3 regions of the Nostocoides vanveenii genome follow, and region 1 is predicted to be linked to each of the others. Evidence: predicted binding sites of a transcription regulator. Region 1 holds the regulator's gene; each other region holds the start of a gene.
What was found. Region 1 encodes LexA, which represses DNA repair genes until DNA is damaged. Its sites were predicted from a motif close to TCGAACANNTGTTCGA; they were not measured.
Positions count from the first base shown of each region.

Region 2: the regulator LexA is predicted to act here: its motif matches at 3,164-3,179, upstream of ABD209_RS16905 (DUF6504 family protein).
Region 3: the regulator LexA is predicted to act here: its motif matches at 2,088-2,103, upstream of ABD209_RS05870 (alpha-ketoglutarate-dependent dioxygenase AlkB).

Region 1 covers NZ_BAAAPN010000044.1:30,320-36,041, forward strand. The annotation lists gene ABD209_RS08565 (LysR family transcriptional regulator) at 1-626, opposite strand, end outside; gene ABD209_RS08570 (NAD-dependent protein deacetylase) at 846-1,760, shown strand; gene lexA (transcriptional repressor LexA) at 1,769-2,497, opposite strand; gene ABD209_RS08580 (LysM peptidoglycan-binding domain-containing protein) at 2,707-3,243, shown strand; gene nrdR (transcriptional regulator NrdR) at 3,453-3,929, shown strand; gene ABD209_RS08590 (vitamin B12-dependent ribonucleotide reductase) at 4,009-5,722, shown strand, end outside.
Region 2 covers NZ_BAAAPN010000100.1:26,809-32,530, forward strand. The annotation lists gene ABD209_RS16895 (DNA polymerase III subunit alpha) at 1-2,048, opposite strand, end outside; gene ABD209_RS16900 (SAV_6107 family HEPN domain-containing protein) at 2,288-2,728, opposite strand; gene ABD209_RS16905 (DUF6504 family protein) at 2,773-3,063, opposite strand; gene ABD209_RS16910 (hypothetical protein) at 3,257-3,421, opposite strand; gene ABD209_RS16915 (hypothetical protein) at 3,590-4,297, opposite strand; gene ABD209_RS16920 (P-loop nucleotide/nucleoside kinase family protein) at 4,406-4,744, shown strand; gene ABD209_RS16925 (helix-turn-helix domain-containing protein) at 4,919-5,722, opposite strand, start outside.
Region 3 covers NZ_BAAAPN010000032.1:467-6,188, reverse strand. The annotation lists gene ABD209_RS05885 (Fur family transcriptional regulator) at 1-397, shown strand, start outside; gene ABD209_RS05880 (isoprenyl transferase) at 387-1,157, opposite strand; gene recO (DNA repair protein RecO) at 1,200-1,967, opposite strand; gene ABD209_RS05870 (alpha-ketoglutarate-dependent dioxygenase AlkB) at 2,126-2,755, shown strand; gene ABD209_RS05865 (DUF2157 domain-containing protein) at 2,839-3,849, shown strand; gene leuA (2-isopropylmalate synthase) at 3,934-5,718, opposite strand.

The sequences.
Region 1 (5,722 bases):
CAGCGCGGGCACCCGGCGATCCAGGTGTCGGACTTGAGCTTGGCGATGTCGATCGGTCCGCTACTCGCGGCGAGAGGATGCTCGGGGGGCAGCGCCAGGAGCACCTCGTCATCGAGCAGTCGCCGGGTGACGAAGACGTCGAGGTCTTCTTCGCCCCGGGCGAGGTCGGTCCCCGGATAGGAGAACGCCACCGCGAGATCGCACTCGCCGGCACGCAGGGCCGCCAGCGATTCCGGAGGTTCGGCTTCGGTGAAGGACATCGACACATCCGGATAGCGACTGCGCACCAAGGCCAGCGCCTTGGGCACGAGGGTCGCGGAGGCCGAGGGGAACGCCGCGACACGCACCCGGCCGGCGCGCAGACCCGCGAGGGCGGCCACCTCCTCCTCCGCGGAGTCGAGCGCAGCGAGCACGGTCTTGGCGTGCCGTGCGAGCACCTGACCGGCCTCGGTCAGCCGGACCGTCCGTCCGACCCGGTCGACGATGGCTGTTCCGGTGCGCTGCTCAAGGCGCCGGATCATCTGCGACACCGCGGGCTGTGAATAGCCGAGCATCGTCGCCGCGCCGGTGAAGCTGCCGGCCTCATCAATGGCCCGGACAACTCGAAGGCCGGCAGCGTCGATCATCCCGGCAGTCTATAACAGCATGTTATGAAGTTCGGAATCAGCTGCCGTTTCCATGGTAGTTTCGTCCCGGCGCGGAAACCCCCGGCCCCATCCCGTCGAGAGGCCGGTCCAGCCCCGTCGAGAGGCCGGTCCAGCCCCGTCGAGAGGCCGGTTCGGCATGTGATGGGATGAAACCCACGAACATGCCCCGCCCGAGGAGCACCCCATGGCAGGCCGGCTTTGACCGACTCGACCTCCGCCACCGCACATACCGACACCGCGAATCGCGCTGTTGACGCGCTCGCCGGCCTCGTCGCACGCGGTGGGGTGCTTGCCCTGACCGGGGCCGGGATCAGCACGGACTCCGGCATTCCCGACTACCGCGGCCCCGACGGCCAGCGGCGCGTCACCCCGATGCAGCACGGCGAGTTCGTCACCTCCAGCTCCAGCCGCCAGCGCTACTGGGCCCGCTCGTATGCCGGCTGGTCCCGCTTCACCGCCGCCGAACCCAACGCGGGCCACCAGGCCCTCGCCGCCCTCGAAAGGCACGGCCTGGTCACCGACATCATCACCCAGAATGTCGACGGACTCCATCAACGGGCGGGCAGCAGTCGGGTCGTGGAGTTGCACGGCAGCCTCGCCGAGGTCGTCTGCCTCGATTGCGGCCAGCGCTATCCGCGCGAGCAGATACAGGCGGCCATCCGTCAGGCCAATCCGCACTTTGCCGACGACATCATCGGCTTGGCTCGCGACGGATCCCGGGTCAGCAGCCAGATCCGCCCGGACGGCGATGTGGTGCTCGATGACGCGCTCATCGCGCACTTCGTGACCCCGACCTGCCGCGCCTGCGGCCTGGACCGGCTCAAACCGGATGTCGTCTTCTTCGGTGGCAGCGTGCCGCGCGAGCGGGTTGACCAGTGCTTCCACCTCACCGATGCGGCCCACGCGCTCGTCGTCATCGGCAGCTCGCTACAGGTGATGAGCGGACTTCGCTTCGTGCGGCGCGCGGCGCGTGGCGGCATACCGATCGCTGCGGTGACGCGCGGAACCCTGCGCGATCGGCACCTGATCGACGTGCAGGTGGACGACGGCATCACCGAAACGTTGCGGCTGGTGGCCGACAACGTTGCGGCTGGTGGCCGACCGTCTCGGTGACTGACCGATCACACCCGGCGAAGGACTGCGGTCACCTTGCCGAGAATCGTCGCGTGGTCACCGTCGATGGGGCCGAACGCCGGATTGTGCGGCATCAGCCACACCTTGCCGTCACGGCGCTTGAACGACTTGACCGTGGCCTCGTTATCGAGCAGCGCGGCGACGATGTCGCCATTGTCCGCAGTCGGTTGCTGACGCACCACAACCCAGTCGCCGTCGCAGATCGCGGCGTCGATCATCGAGTCGCCAACCACCCGCAGAAGGAAAAGAGTGCCGTCGCCGACGATCTGGCGCGGCAGAGGAAAGACGTCCTCGACCACTTCGTCGGCCATGATCGGTGAACCCGCGGCGATCCGTCCGATCACCGGCACGTATGACGCTTCCGGCCGCGCGTCGCCGCTGCCCGTCTCGTCCTGGTGACCATCGTCCTCGTGGTCGCCGGGGCGGTAGCCACGCTCACCCGGGGCGTTCGGGGAGACGACTTCGATCGCTCGGGGCCGGTTGGGATCGCGCCGCAGATAGCCCTTGCGCTCAAGGGCGTGGAGTTGGTGGGCAACCGAACTGGGGGAGACCAGTCCGACCGCCTCGCCGATCTCGCGCATGCTCGGGGGATAGCCACGTTGATCGATCGAGGTGCGGATGACATCCAGGACGCGTCGCTGGCGCACGGTCAGACCGTCGCCGTCCTCGCGCTCAGGCATGGGGTGCACCTGGCCGGTCGTGTTGTCGCTGCTCATCTGGGCCTCCATTGCCCTCGCGTGGCCTGCTCGACGGTGGCATTTCCGCAGCTGGGGCCGGTTGTCGGTGGTCGCTGACATGCTCGTCCCAGTACGGAAGAGCCTATGCCGATCAGGTCACGATCTCAAACATCTGTTCGATCGTTTCTTGCATCAGTCGCAGATTCCGTGCTACATATCGTACAACCGTTCTATCGAACATTTCTTCGATGGACACGCCGAAGGAGGAGATCAACATGGCCGCAACGCTCACATCCTGGGGGACCGACGGATCGTTGGCCCTGTCCGCTCCGCTGACCCTGCCCGCCCCGTCGACCAGGCCGGGACGTGACCGCCGCCGCGCGCTTGCGCTCGTGCCGCCGGTCGCCCCGGCGCAGCCGTCGTCGCGTCGCCGTGGCATGGCGCCCGCGACCACGCATCCGGTTCGCGAGCTGGCCGTCCGGGGCACGGTTCATGTCACTCGGGCCGGCCGACTGGCGATTTCGCTGCTGGTGTCCACGCTGCTGGGCGGCGGCATCGTGCTGGGGGTCGCCATGGTCAACCGTCCGGGGGCGATCGCGTCGGCCTCGACCGCACCCGCCCTTCCGACTGTCGTCGTGGAGAAGGGGCAGACGCTGTCCGAGATCGCTCGCGACTACCTGCCCGACCAGGCCATTCATCAGGGCGTCGTCGCCCTTCAGCAGGCGAATGGGCTGTCCACGGACCGGATCATGATCGGCCAGCGACTGGTGATTCCGAAGGGCTGAGGCGGGCCGGACGCGTCTTGGGAAGTCTGTGGCGACGCGCCGGGGAAGAGACCTTGCGTTGGGGTCGTTGACGAAGTAGATTCCTACATCTAGTGGTTACACGGTTGTAGTTCGTCAACATGTAGTACACATCGGTGGTGAAGTTACCCACAGATAATCCCCACGTTGTCCGCGCATTTATCCCCAGGTCGTGCTATTGGAGGTTTGCCGTGCACTGTCCGTTCTGCCGGCATACCGACTCGCGCGTCGTGGATTCGCGCACCAGTGACGACGGTGCCCAGATCCGGCGCCGCCGTCAGTGCCCCGATTGCGGGCGGCGCTTCTCGACGATCGAGACGGCCGGTCTGACGGTGCTCAAGCGCTCCGGCGTGAGTGAGCCGTTCAGTCGGAGCAAGGTGCTCGTCGGTGTCCGGAAGGCCTGCCAGGGCCGACCGGTCACCGAGGACGATCTCGCGCTCCTCGCGCAGCGGGTCGAAGAATCCGTTCGGTCGCTCGGCATCGCCGAGGTCGATGCGCACGAGGTGGGCATGGCCATCCTCGGTCCCTTGCGGAACCTCGACGAGGTGGCCTACCTCCGCTTCGCGAGCGTCTACCAGGCCTTCGAGTCCCTCGAGGACTTCGAGGCGGCCATCACCTTGCTACGCGCCGAGCGAGCCACGCTCGATCGCCTGGCCATCGACCATTGACTCCGGTGCCGCAGACCCGCGGCCCGCTTTGCCCAACCCAGCCCCATCGCATGACGCAACAACCCCAGGAGAAGGATTGATGACGGAGACCGCACGCTCGAGTGCCGCCCGTTCCGGCAAGGCCAAGGGCCTGACCATGGAGCGGATCTTCACCACGGCCGGAGTGCACCCCTATGACGAGGTCACGTGGGAGAAGCGGGAGGTCAACCAGACCAACTGGAAGACCGGCGAGGTCATCTTCGAGCAGTCCGGCGTCGAGTTCCCCGACTTCTGGTCGGTCAACGCCAGCACGATCGTCACGACCAAGTACTTCCGCGGGGCCCTGGGCACCGACGCCCGCGAGCGCAGCCTGCGTCAGTTGATCGACCGCGTCGTGCTGACCTATGTCCGCGCGGGCAAGCAGTACGGCTACTTCGCCACTGAGTCCGACGCCGAGGTCTTCGAGCACGAGCTGACCTATGCCCTGCTCCACCAGGTCTTCAGCTTCAACAGCCCCGTCTGGTTCAACGTCGGCACGCCCTCGCCCCAGCAGGTCAGCGCGTGCTTCATCCTCTCCGTCGACGACTCCATGGACAGCATCCTCAACTGGTACAAGGAGGAGGGCTTCATCTTCAAGGGCGGCTCAGGAGCCGGCCTCAACCTCTCCCGCATCCGCTCCAGCAAGGAGTTGCTCTCCTCCGGCGGCACCGCCTCCGGCCCGGTGTCCTTCATGCGCGGGGCGGACGCCTCGGCCGGCACCATCAAATCCGGCGGGGCCACGCGTCGCGCCGCCAAGATGGTCGTCCTGGACGTCGATCACCCCGACATCGTCGAGTTTGTCGAAACCAAGGCCCGCGAGGAGGACAAGATCCGGGCCCTGCGCGACGCGGGCTTCGACATGGACCTCGGTGGCAAGGACATCGTCTCGGTCCAGTACCAGAACGCGAACAACTCGGTGCGCGTCACCGACGAGTTCATGACCGCGGTCGAGAAGGGCGCGTCCTTCGGGCTGACCAGCCGTATGGACGGCTCGATCATCGAAGAGATCGATGCCCGCGACCTGATGCACAAGATTGCGACGGCGGCCTGGGAGTGCGCCGACCCAGGCATCCAGTACGACGACACCATCAACGCCTGGCACACCAACCCCGAGACCGGCCGGATCACCGCGTCCAACCCGTGCAGCGAGTACATGTCGCTCGACAACTCCTCCTGCAACCTCGCCTCCCTCAACCTGCTGAAGTTCCTGCGCGAGGACGAGACCTTCGACGCCGTCACCTTCCAAAAGGTCGTCGAGCTGGTCATCACGGCAATGGACATCTCCATCTGCTTCGCCGACTTCCCGACCGAGCCCATTGGCAAGACCACGGTCGACTACCGCCAGCTCGGCATCGGCTACGCCAACCTCGGCGCGCTGCTGATGGCGACCGGTCACGGCTACGACTCCGACGGGGGTCGGGCGCTGGCGGCCAGCATCACCTCGCTGCTCACCGGTGCCGCCTACAAGCGCTCCGCCGAACTGGCCGGCATCGTCGGCCCGTATGCCGGTTTCGCCCGCAACCAGGATGCGCACAAGCGCATCATGCGCAAGCACCAAGCCGCCAACGACGCCCTGCGCACCGTGCACACGATGGACAAGGACATCCACCGGGTCGCTACCAAGGCGTGGGATGACGTCTTGACGTTGGGGGAGAAGAACGGCTTCCGCAACGCCCAGGCCTCCGTCCTGGCCCCCACCGGGACCATCGGCTTCATGATGGACTGCGACACCACCGGCATCGAGCCGGACTTCTCACTGGTGAAGTTCAAGAAGC
Region 2 (5,722 bases), on a different contig from region 1:
ATCGAGGACTGCATCCGGATGCCGAGGACATCGAGCTTGAGCAGGCCGAGGGCCTCGACATCGTCCTTGTCGAACTGGCTCATCGGGAAGCCGAGCCAGCTCGCCTCCACCGGGGTGCGATCGAGCAGCGTGGCGTTGGAGAGGATGACGCCGCACGGGTGGAGGGCGATATGCCGCGGCAGGCCGTCGAGCTTCTCGACGAGGTCGAAGAGGGTGGCGAGCTGGGCGCCGTCTAGGCCGCGGGCGCGCAACTCGGGCAGGTCGGCGATCGCCTGGCGAGCGTCGCGGGCGCGGATGTGCGGGAAGGCCTTGGCGATCTCGTCAACCTCGACGGGCGGCATACCGAGCGCGGCGCCGACATCGCGAATGGCGTGACGGACCTTGTAGGTGTCCATCATCGACACGCACGTGACCCGCTCGCCGCCGAAGCGGTCGAGGATCGCCTCATAGATCTCCGTGCGGCGAGCGGACTCGACGTCGATGTCGATATCGGGCAGTTCGGCGCGCAATGGCGAGCAGAAGCGCTCCATCAGCAGGTCATAGCGGACCGGGTCAATGCCGCTGATCCCGAGGAGATAGTTGACCAGGCTGCCCGCGCCGGAGCCGCGCGCGGCGACGCGGACCCCCCGCTCGCGGATCAGGTCGACGACTTTGGCGACGGTCATGAAATAGGTCGGATAGCCCAGTGCCGCAACGACATTCAGCTCGTCGTCGAGGCGAGCCTCGACGGTGCGCAGCTCACTCTCGCCCGCGTCCGGATAGCGCGTCAGGACGGCGGCGCGGCAGCGCTCGGCGAGCACCTGCTGCGGATCGACACCGGCCGGTATGCCGACGACCTCCGGCTCGGGCAGGTGCACCGCGCCGATCCCGAGGTCGCGCCGGGGATGTTGCGCGCACCGCATCGCCAGGGCGTGGGTGTCGGCGATCAGGCGGTCGGCGCGGTCGTTGCTCATGTGGCCGGCGCGCTCGGCGACCTCACGGGCGATCCGGTGCATCGTCGCAGTGGTCGCGAGGTGGCCGGCCTCGGAGACCCGGTCGAGATGGCGGCGATCGAGCAGCACGAGTCGCCGGGCGGCATCGAGGACATCGACGATCCGCGCGTCGACCGGGTCGATATGCCGGACGGCGGCGGTGAGGATTGCCGGTATGCCGGCCTCGTCGGCGAGCGCGAGCATCCGCGCGGCGTGGTTGCGCGACCCGGACGTGCCGTCGGGGCCGCCGTGACAGACGATCTCGACGACCAAGCCGTCGCGGGGCAGGAGCGCGCGCCAGGCCGCGAGGAGGGCGCGGGCGGTCGTGCGGTCCTTGCGCAGCACGGCCCGGCCGACGTCGGAGTCGGGGCCGAGCAGTGCTATCAAACGTGCCGGTTCACGCTCTTGGTTGTCGTTACCGCGGGGTGGGGGGTGGGGGGACGTGGCGAAAATCCATCCGGCGTCAGTCGCATCGCGACCTCCGCCTCCCGCCAGACCCAGCCATCGCCCCGACCTCCCATCCCCCGCCCCGCTCGGGATACGCCCTTCCGGCTCCCTCGTCCCCTCGGTCCCCGCCAGCAAGTCCCCGGGGTTGATCGGCGCCGACCCGCCCGCGAATCTGGCGACCTGCCAGGGGGTGCTGATCGGGTTGCCGCGCTCGCCGCGCAGGTGGGTGTCGGTGACCATGCGGCACAAGGCGGCCCAGCCCTGGCTCGAGGTCAGGCCGGTCGCGGGGCCGTGGGCACCGGAACCATTGGCCAGCACTGTGATGCGCGGCAGGCGCGGGTCGACGATCGCGCCGCCCCGGGCCGGGGTGCGTGGCGGGCGGCGGCGCGGATCGGGCGGGGCGTCGAGGATGCCACCGGCCATCGCCAGGTCGACGCCGAGCACCGGCGCGAGCCCGGCCTTGGCCGCGGCCTGGACGAAGCGGATCGCCCCATAGAGCCCGTCGCGATCGGTCAGGGCGATCGCCGGCTGGCCGTACTGCGCGGCCCGCTCGATCAGTGCCTCCGGGGTCGCCGCGCCGTAGCGCATGGAGAAGCCCGAGGCGAGGTGCAGATGGGTGAACTCGGTCATGGCGGGTCACTTGATGACTGAATGGGTTGAGATCTCTGAGGTCGGGTGCGCCCGTCGACTGTGGGGTCGAGGCGATGGTGTCGGCTTGCTGGGCTGACGGGACAGCCGCGCATACACCGGTTCGTCACCATGACACCGGTTCGCCACGGCCACACCCGTCCGGACCGGTGCCTACGTGACAAACCCGGGTATGCGTGACAAACCCGTGCACGGGCGGCGCCGGGCACGAGAGGCGCCCATCAGGACAGGGCCGGGGTCAGGCGAAGGGGTTCGGCGGCGCGGGTCAGGCCGAGCAGGCGGCGAACCCGGTCGTGGAACTCGCCGGCCGAGCGCACCAGGTCGTCGGCCTCGCGCACCGAGACCACCTGCCGGCCTTCGTCCACCGCCCAGCGCCGGGTGGCCGTATGCGCGAAGAACTCGGCCCACTCTCGCAACTCCGGCGCGACCGCGGGCAGCAACTCCCACAGATTGCGCGGGCCACCGGTGGAGCGCGTGCCGATCAGTTGCGGGCCACGAACCGCCAGCACCGCGGCGGCCGCGCGCAAGGCGGCGAGCTGGGCGATGACATAGCGCTGCGCCACTTCGCCGGCGTGGCTGGCCTCGACCAGAGACGCGCTCGACCCGTCCAGCAGATCGAGCGCCGACGCCACCCGAGCCGCGTCGAATCGTGATTCGTGCACCGTCTTCTCCTGTCGCACAAGGGTTTCCGCTGTCATGGCCGACCTCAGTCCTGGACCCGCAGTAGCGTCCAGCTCGGGTAGGACTGGTCGACGTCGGTGTCCCGGCCGATGTCATAGACCCCCGTGCCCGTATGCCGGCCGGCGCTCGCCTCCACGCGCCAGACGGTCCGCTCCCCCGCCTGCGGCGCACCCACGGGGTCCTGCCACCACGAGCGGCGCTCGGTCCAGCGATCGACCAGGCCGCGCACGGCATACAGCCGGCCCCGCCAGATAAAGGCGGACATCACCTCGTCCTGGGCCTGGACGTGGACCGGTTCGTCATAGCAACGGGCCATGGGCGTCTCCTCGACTAAGGCAGGCTGCGATGGCCGGCCGCAGGGGGTCGACGACATCGCCGCCGGGCGGCTGAAATAGGTCACCTAGAACGAATGTTCGTCGAACGTATGTTCTAGAACGACCATACTCCCCGCCGATGCATGACCGTCAAGCCCGGCCCGGGAAGATCCTCGGGCGTCACGGCTCCTTGGCTCAGGGCAGCACCATCGGCTCCTCCGGGAGCGGCCGGCCCGACCGGTAGGGGCCGACCCGCACCGACAGCGAGGCCAGGGCGTGCAGCCCGGCCAGCACCGCGATCGTCGCCCGGACGCCGAGGCGATCGCCGAGCCAGCCCGCGGCCAGCCCGCCGAGAGGCAAGGCACCCGACCAGGGACGACGCCGAGACGACCCGGGCCATGACCGCCGAGGGGAGATAGCGCATCCGGAAGGCCCCGCGCAGCACATTCGCACCGACGACGCCGACCCCGGCGAGGGCAGCCCCCAGCGGCACCAGAGCGACCAGGATGCCGGGGCGGGACAGGGCAATCAGTTCGGGAGCAGCGAGATCTTTTGCCAGATCTTCCCGGACATGCCCGTCGTCATGGTCTCGATGGTGCTGATGGTGTCCAGGACGAGGGCGTCCTCGGACTCCTCGGCGCAGAGCGCCGCGACCTTGCCGATCAGGGAGAGCAACTCCGAGCAGTAGTCGAGATAGTGCTCCAGGTCGTCGCGGCCGAGGCCGGGGTCGACCGAGTGCGAGGTGGGGACAAAGTCGGGCCGCAGCCGCTCGGGATCCTTGGTGAGTTGGTGCATGTCGACGATGTGCGCGAGCGAGCGCAGCCGGTGCAGCGTCGCCAGCAGCCGGCCACGCTCAATCCGCTCCGGCCAAGCGCGCAGGAAGAAGAGCGCGATGCCGGCGAAGACCAGGTCGTTGATCATCGACTCGATCAGCGGCACCCACTCGATCGTGGTGTCCGGCCCGTGCCGGATGGCATCGCGCACGGCCAGGAGAAGCAGGATCGAGGTCGCGGCGAGGATGAGGACGGAGCCGAGCCGCGCGGCATACGTCACTCGGTGCAGGCGCCGCCGGGCACCGTCACCTTCATGGTCGATCTTCTTGGCGATGGTGACGAGTTCATCGGCGACGTGGCCGAGATGGCGCTCCGGGAAGCGCGCCCGGATCCGGTCGGCAAGTCGGACGACCGTCGCGTGCACAAGCCCCGGATCGAGGCGCTCCATCCGGCGTTTCCCCACGGGCGCGAAGCCTATTGGGTCATCGACCCTGGCGGCCTCCGCAGGCCCGGATCCGCCGCGACAGCCTACAGTCCCATCCGTGATGCACCCGGCCGTCGGACGGCTCGTATGCCGATCCTGACCCTCTTCTGCGGGCTGCCCGGCGCGGGCAAGACGACGCGAGCCAAGCGCTTGGAGCAGGCCGGCCGCGGCGTGCGCCTGTGCACCGATGACTGGCAGGGCCCCCTGGGATTGCCGCGCGCCGACACCGACTTCCACGACCGGCTGCAGAGGTGGCTGTACGACCACGCGATGACCCTGCTGCTGACGGGGTGCGATGTGATCCTCGAGGACGGCCTGTGGATGCAGCGGAGCGGGAGCGGACCTTCGCCGATGCACGCGCCGCCGGCGCGAAAATCGACTTCCACATCTTCGACGTGCCCGTGGAGGAGCTGTGGCACCGCCTGACCCACCGTGCCGCCGCGGCCGGACGCGGCGACTACCCAATGACACTCGACGAATTGCGTTGGGTAGCGTCGCTTTTCGAGTCACCGATGGCCGATGAATTGCGCGGCGTGGACACGTGGACACGGCACCAGGGCGGGTTGGGTCCACTGCCGGCCTGATGGGCGGCCGGGACCGTCACCGCTCGGGGCTAGAGGCGCGCGGACGACCCTGGGCCACGGCATACGCGCTCGGGGTGGCGCCGACGGCGGCGGTGAACTCGCGGCTCAGGTGCGCCTGGTCGCTGTAGCCGAGATCCGCAGCGACGTCGGCCCAGCGCACCTCCTCCCCCCGCGCGACCCGCTCGGCCGCCTCGATCAGGCGCAGCCGGCGCAGCATCCAGGCCGGTGAGATCCCGGCATACTCCGCGAACAGCCGCTGCAGCGTCCGCACGCTCACGCCGGCGTATGCCGCGAGTTCCCCCACCAGCCGCAAGTCCGGGTCCGCGGTGGCCGCCTCGGCGATCGCGCCGACCTCGCGGGCCGTCCGAATCCGCGCCTGATCGGCCTGCGCCAGAAGGGGTTCCAGCGCGCTGAGGAGGTGCCCGGCTCGCTCGGCTCCGGTCGACGCCCGGGCCATCTCGGCCCCGAGGGCGGCCGAGTCCACGGGCAGCACGTGCTCCATCGGCACCTCGGCGTCGGTCCACTGCGCCACCGAGCCATTGACGAGCGCGCCGAAGCCGCCGACCGTCGTCTTGACGGCGACATTCCACCCCGAGCCCGACAACACGCGCGTGGTGCGCCGGGAGGCGACGCCGACGACGCGGGGGGTCACGGCGCACGGGCCGGGTGGGGGGTTCGGGCCTGGTGGCGGCGTGGTGCCGACGCTGAGGTTCACGGCAGGCAGCGAGAGCACATCCTGGGCGTAGCTCTCCCCCGGCGGCACCTCCCAGGTGACCGACCAGGCCCAGTCGAGGATGCCCACCCACTGCGGCCCGACCGG
Region 3 (5,722 bases), on a different contig from region 1:
CACGCGGCGGCCGACCCGCCAGCAACAGGCGGTCGGTGACATCCTGGCGCGCCACGAGCACTTCCGGTCCGCGCAGGAATGGCATGCGCTGCTTCGGGATTCGGGCGAAACCGTCGGCCTGGCAACGGTCTATCGCACCCTGCAGTCACTCGCCGACGAGGGCGCGATCGATGTCCTGCTCACCGACGGCGGCGAGGCCGTCTATCGGGCCTGCAGCGAGGGCCATCACCATCACCTGGTGTGCCGCGACTGCGGGTTGACCGTCGAGGTCGAGGCACACGAGGTCGAGCGGTGGGCCGATATGACGGCGCGTGCGCACGGTTTCGAGGCGGTCACGCACACGCTGGAGATCTTCGGCCGGTGCGCGACCTGCTCGGCGAACGGCGTCAAGAACTGACGGCGTCCACCGCCCCGCCGTACCGGCGATCGCGTTGGACATAGGTGTCGATCGCCCGCCACAGGTCGCGCCGGTCGAAGTCCGGCCAGAGCGTGTCGAGGAAGACCATCTCGGCGTAGGCGCTCTGCCAGAGCAGGAAGTTGGAGGTTCGCTGCTCCCCCGACGATCGCACGAAGAGATCGACATCGGGCATCCCCGGCTCGGGCAGCGCGCGGGCCAGGAGGTTCTCGTCGATGCTGCTGGGGCGGAGCTTGCCGGCAGCTACGCGCTCGGCCAATTGCCTTGCAGCAGCAGCGATCTCGGCGCGCCCGCCATAGTTGACGCAGAAATACAGAGTGACGCCGGTGTTGTGCTGGGTCAGTTCCTGGGCGATCTCCAACTCCTTGATCACCGAGCCCCACAGCCGCGGGCGCTGGCCGACCCAGCGCATTCGCACGCCCCACTCGTGGAGTTGGTCGCGGCGGCGGCGGATGACATCCCGGTTGAAGCCCATGAGGAAGCGCACCTCGTCGGGGCTGCGCTTCCAGTTCTCGGTGGAGAAGGCATAGGCGGATAGGTAAGTCACGCCGACTTCGATCGCCCCGGCGACGACGTCGAGCAGGGCGGCCTCGCCGGCTTCGTGCCCCTTGGTCCGCGGCAGCCCGCGCTGGTTGGCCCAGCGGCCGTTGCCGTCCATGACGATCGCGACATGCTTGGGCAGGGCCGGTGCCGGGAACTGTGGGGGGCGGGCACCTGAGGGGTGCGGGAAGGGGGGCTTCACGACGTCGAGCCTAAGTCTCCTACCGCTGTTTGGGACGCAGGCCTAGGCGCGGTCGGCGCCAGCGGTCGTCAGAGTCGGCGGCGCGTCGCGCTCGACGTGCGGCAAGGAGCGCAAGCCCCGCTCCAGGTGCCACTGGGTGAACGCGGCCGTCAGGCCGCTCCCTTCGCGCCGGTGGTGCGGCAGGCTCGCGTCGGCGATTTCCCAGTCGCCGGCCAGCAAGGCAGCCAGAAGGTGGAGGGTGGCCCGCGCGGGGGCGACGGATCCCGGGCGGCGACAGGACGGGCATACGGACCCGCCGGTCGCGAGATTGAAGGCCGCGTGCGGGCCCGGGTCGCCGCACTGCGCGCAGTCATGGAAGCTCGGCGCCCAGCCGGCCACGGCGAGCGCCCGTAAGAGATAGGCATCCAGCACGAGCGAGGCGTCGTGGGCGCCCCCGGCCAGCGCGGCGAGGGCACCGTGCAGCAGCAGGTATTGCTGCAGCGCCGGCTCGCGCTCCTCGCTGAGCCGGTCGGCGGTCTCTAGGACGGTGGCTGCGGCGGTGTAGGCGCGGTAGTCCCTGGCGAGCTGCGCGCCATAGGACGCCAGCGACTCGGCCTGGGTGACGGTGTCGAGATTGCGGCCCTCGTAGCACTGGAGGTCGACCACCATCCCCGGCTCGAGGCGCGCACCGAATCGGCTCTTGGTGCGGCGCACCCCCTTGGCCACAACGCGCAGCTTGCCTCGCTGGCGAGTCAGCACGGTGACGATCCGGTCGGCCTCGGCGAGTTTGTGGGTGCGCAACACGATCGCTTGGTCGCGGTAGGTCGGCACCGCCCCATTGTGCCCCGCCATGTCGCTAACGCTCAGGAGGCCAGGCTTTGCACCATATGCCGCGGCCCGCAGGCCCATCGACCGGGCTCGCCGGCGGTAGCGACGCATCTCGCGCGCCATTCGGACATATGTACGATCCGCGCGCTACCATGGCCCGTATGACGCTCCAAGACGTCCTCGACTTCGGCGCCCCTGAGGTGGCCGGATCCTTCGGCGAGCTCGCTGCCGGCGTCGTGCGCACGCCGCTGCGTTTCGGGGCGTGGGTCGACGTGGCCCCCCGGTGGCTGCGCGCAGGCGATGAGCTTTTCGAGACCTTGGCAGGCACCGTGCCCTGGCAGGCCGAGCGCCGGCAGATGTACGACAACGTCGTCGATGTCCCGCGCCTGACGAAGTTCTACGGGGCGGACGAGACCTGGCCGCACCCGCTGCTGCGCGAGGCCTGCGAGGCTCTGTCCGCTCACTACCTCCCGACGCTTGATGAGCCGCTGGTCACCGCTGGCCTGTGCCTCTATCGCGACGGCCGCGACTCCGTCGCCTGGCACGGGGACCGGATCGGCCGCTCGCGCTATCAGGACACGATCGTTGCCATCCTCTCGCTCGGCGCGACGCGCACGCTGGCGCTGCGCCCGCGTGGCGGCGGGGCCAGTATGCGGTTCGTCACCGGCCATGGGGACCTGATCGTCATGGGCGGCTCGTGCCAGCGGACCTGGGAGCATGCAATCCCCAAGGTCGCCGAGAGCGTCGGCCCGCGGATGTCGATCCAGTTCCGCCCCGCCGGCGTGCGTTGACGTCCCACTCCGGCCCGAGTTCGTCGAGACGGGTGAGCAGGGATACTCATCCGGACGGCGCTGGCATACGGGACGATGTGCGTATGTCCGCACATCTGGTCGAACGCAGCAGCACAAAGGCAACCGGGCTGGTCGCTGCACTCGTCGATTCCGGGATCGTCGCGCCCGAGGATCGCTCTCGGGCCATCGCCATCCTTGACCATCAACTCGGGCGGACCGCCGGCGAGACGCCCCGCTCCAAGATCCTCGCCGAGATCGCCGGGTATGCCGGCGGCATCCTGGTTGTTGCGGCCGGCGCCGTCTTCCTGGCGGCGAGCTGGCGAGAGATGTCCCTCGCCACGCGCGTCGGCGCGCTGCTGCTCGGGGCGCTCGTCCTGGCGGGGGCCGGCCTCGGCGCACGCCTGACCGGGCGAGACACCCCCGAGGACGCCGACGTGCGTCGCCGGCTGGCCGGTGCCTTCGGCATCGGATCAGCGGCCTTGGCCACGGGTGCCCTCGGCACGTATATCGAACACCAGCACCACACCGGGGACGGCTGGATCGCCCTCGTCTTCGGCGCCTTCACCGTGCTCGCCCTCGGCTTCTACGTGCTTGCGCCCACGGTGCCCGGGCAGGCCGCGGTCGGCTTCGGCGTGGCAGCGACCGTGCTCAACGCGACCTCGGGCTGGAGCGACGGTCGCACCCTGATCAAGACGGTCATCCTGCTCGCCCTCGGGATCGGCTGGCTCGCCCTCGCCGAGCTGCGCTGGTGGCGCGAGCCCGACACCGCTCGGGTCGTCGGCGGCGCGCTCACCCTGCTCGGCGCCGAGACGCCCGTCTTCGAAGGCCGCATGCAGCCTCTCGCCTATGTGCTCCTCGCACTCGTGGGCGCCGTGGCGTTCGCCGCCTACGTCCGGGTGCGGGTGTGGCCCTACCTGGCGATCGGCGTCATCGGCCTGACGCTGGCTGCGACCCAGGCCGCCGTGGACTATCTGCCCGGTGCCGCTGGGGCAGCCGCCGGACTGCTCGTCGCTGGAGCGATGCTGCTGGCGACCAGCCTGCTCGCGATGCGCCTGCGCAAGTCGGCCGGGGAGTCCACTCACCCCACGGCCTGAGCTGCGGTGCTGCCGGTTCGGGCCGCCTAACGCGGGCGACCCCGAACCGGCCTTTCGGTGTCGGGAGGGAGCCGACTTTCGGGCCTACGGGCCGCCGCCGGGACGCGAGATGACCACGTCGTCCTCGCCGCGGCTGATCCGGTCGCGTTCGGCGCGGTTCATCGCCGACATGATGGCGCGCAGCGACGCCTTCACGATCGACTCATGCAGGCCCACGCCCCACAGAACGCGTTCTCCCACAGCACATTCGACGTAGGCCGCCGCTCGCGTGTCGACTCCCGAGGACATCGCGTGCTCGGCGTAGTCGAGCACGCGCACATCGACGCCGATCGTCGCGAGCGCCTCGACGAAGGCCGACAGCGGGCCATTGCCACGACCGGTGATCAGGTGCGGTTCGCCGTCGACGAGGATGGTCGACTCGATCTCGTCGACCCCTTCGTCGCTGCCCGTGATCGTCGAGCGGAGCGGAAAGTAGCGGCCCCAGCGGCTGGCTGCGTCCTCGCTGTGAAGGTATTCGTCCGCGAACATCTCCCAGATCTGCGACCCGGTCAGCTCACCGCCCTCGACGTCGGTCTTGTGCTGAACGACGCGCGAGAACTCGATCTGCAGTCGCTTGGGCAGATCGAGGCCGTGCTCGCTCTTGAGCAGATAGGCGACCCCGCCCTTGCCGGACTGGGAGTTGACGCGAACGACCGCCTCATAGGACCGGCCGATGTCGTGCGGGTCGATCGGCAGGTAGGGCACGCCCCAGTCGATCCCGTTGACATCGGTGCCCGCGGCCGTGGACCGCTTGTCCATGTCCTCGAAGCCCTTCTTGATGGCGTCCTGGTGGGAGCCGGAGAACGCCGTGAAGACGAGATCGCCGCCATACGGGTGGCGCTCGTGAACGCCCAACTGGTTGCAGTACTCGACCGTGCGTCGCACCTCGGCGATATTGGAGAAGTCGATCTGCGGGTCGATGCCCTGCGAATACAGGTTCATCCCCAGAGTCACCAGGCAGACATTGCCGGTGCGTTCGCCGTTGCCGAAGAGGCACCCCTCGATCCGGTCGGCGCCCGCCAGATAGCCCAGTTCGGCGGCCGCAACGCCTTCGCCGCGGTCGTTGTGTGGGTGCAGCGAGATCATCACGCTGTCGCGCCGGGTGATATGACGCGACATCCATTCGATGGAATCGGCATACACATTGGGGGTGGCCATCTCGACAGTCGCCGGGAGATTGATGATCATCTTGTGATCGGGCGTCGGGTCGATGACGTCAATGACCTCATTGCAGATGCGCGCGGCGAACTCCAGCTCGGTGCCGGTGTAGGACTCCGGGGAGTACTCGTAGTAGACCTTCGTGTCCGGGATGGTCTCCTCGAGCTTCTTGCACAGCCGCGCACCCTGGAGGGCGATGTCGACGATGCCGTCCTGCGAGAGGCCGAAAACCACCCGCCGCTGGAGCACCGACGTCGAGTTGTAGAAGTGGACGATCGCCTGCTTTGCACCGCGGATCGCGTCATACGTCCGTTCGATCAGATGGTCACGACACTGTGTGAGGACCTGGATGGTCACATCGTCGGGGATGTGACCGCCCTCGATCAGTTCGCGGCAGAAGTCGAAATCGGTCTGGCTCGCGCTGGGGAAGCCGACCTCGATCTCTTTGTAGCCCATCTTGACCAGCAGCTTGAACATCCGCAGCTTGCGCTCGGAGTCCATGGGGTCGATGAGGGCCTGGTTGCCGTCGCGCAGGTCGACCGCGCACCACCGAGGCGCCGCGGTCATGACCTTGTCGGGCCAGGTGCGGTCCGGGAGTTCGACCCGGATCTGGTCCTGGAAGGGAACGTACTTCGTGAACGGCATCGGGGTGGCTTGCTGCGGGTGGATCATCGCG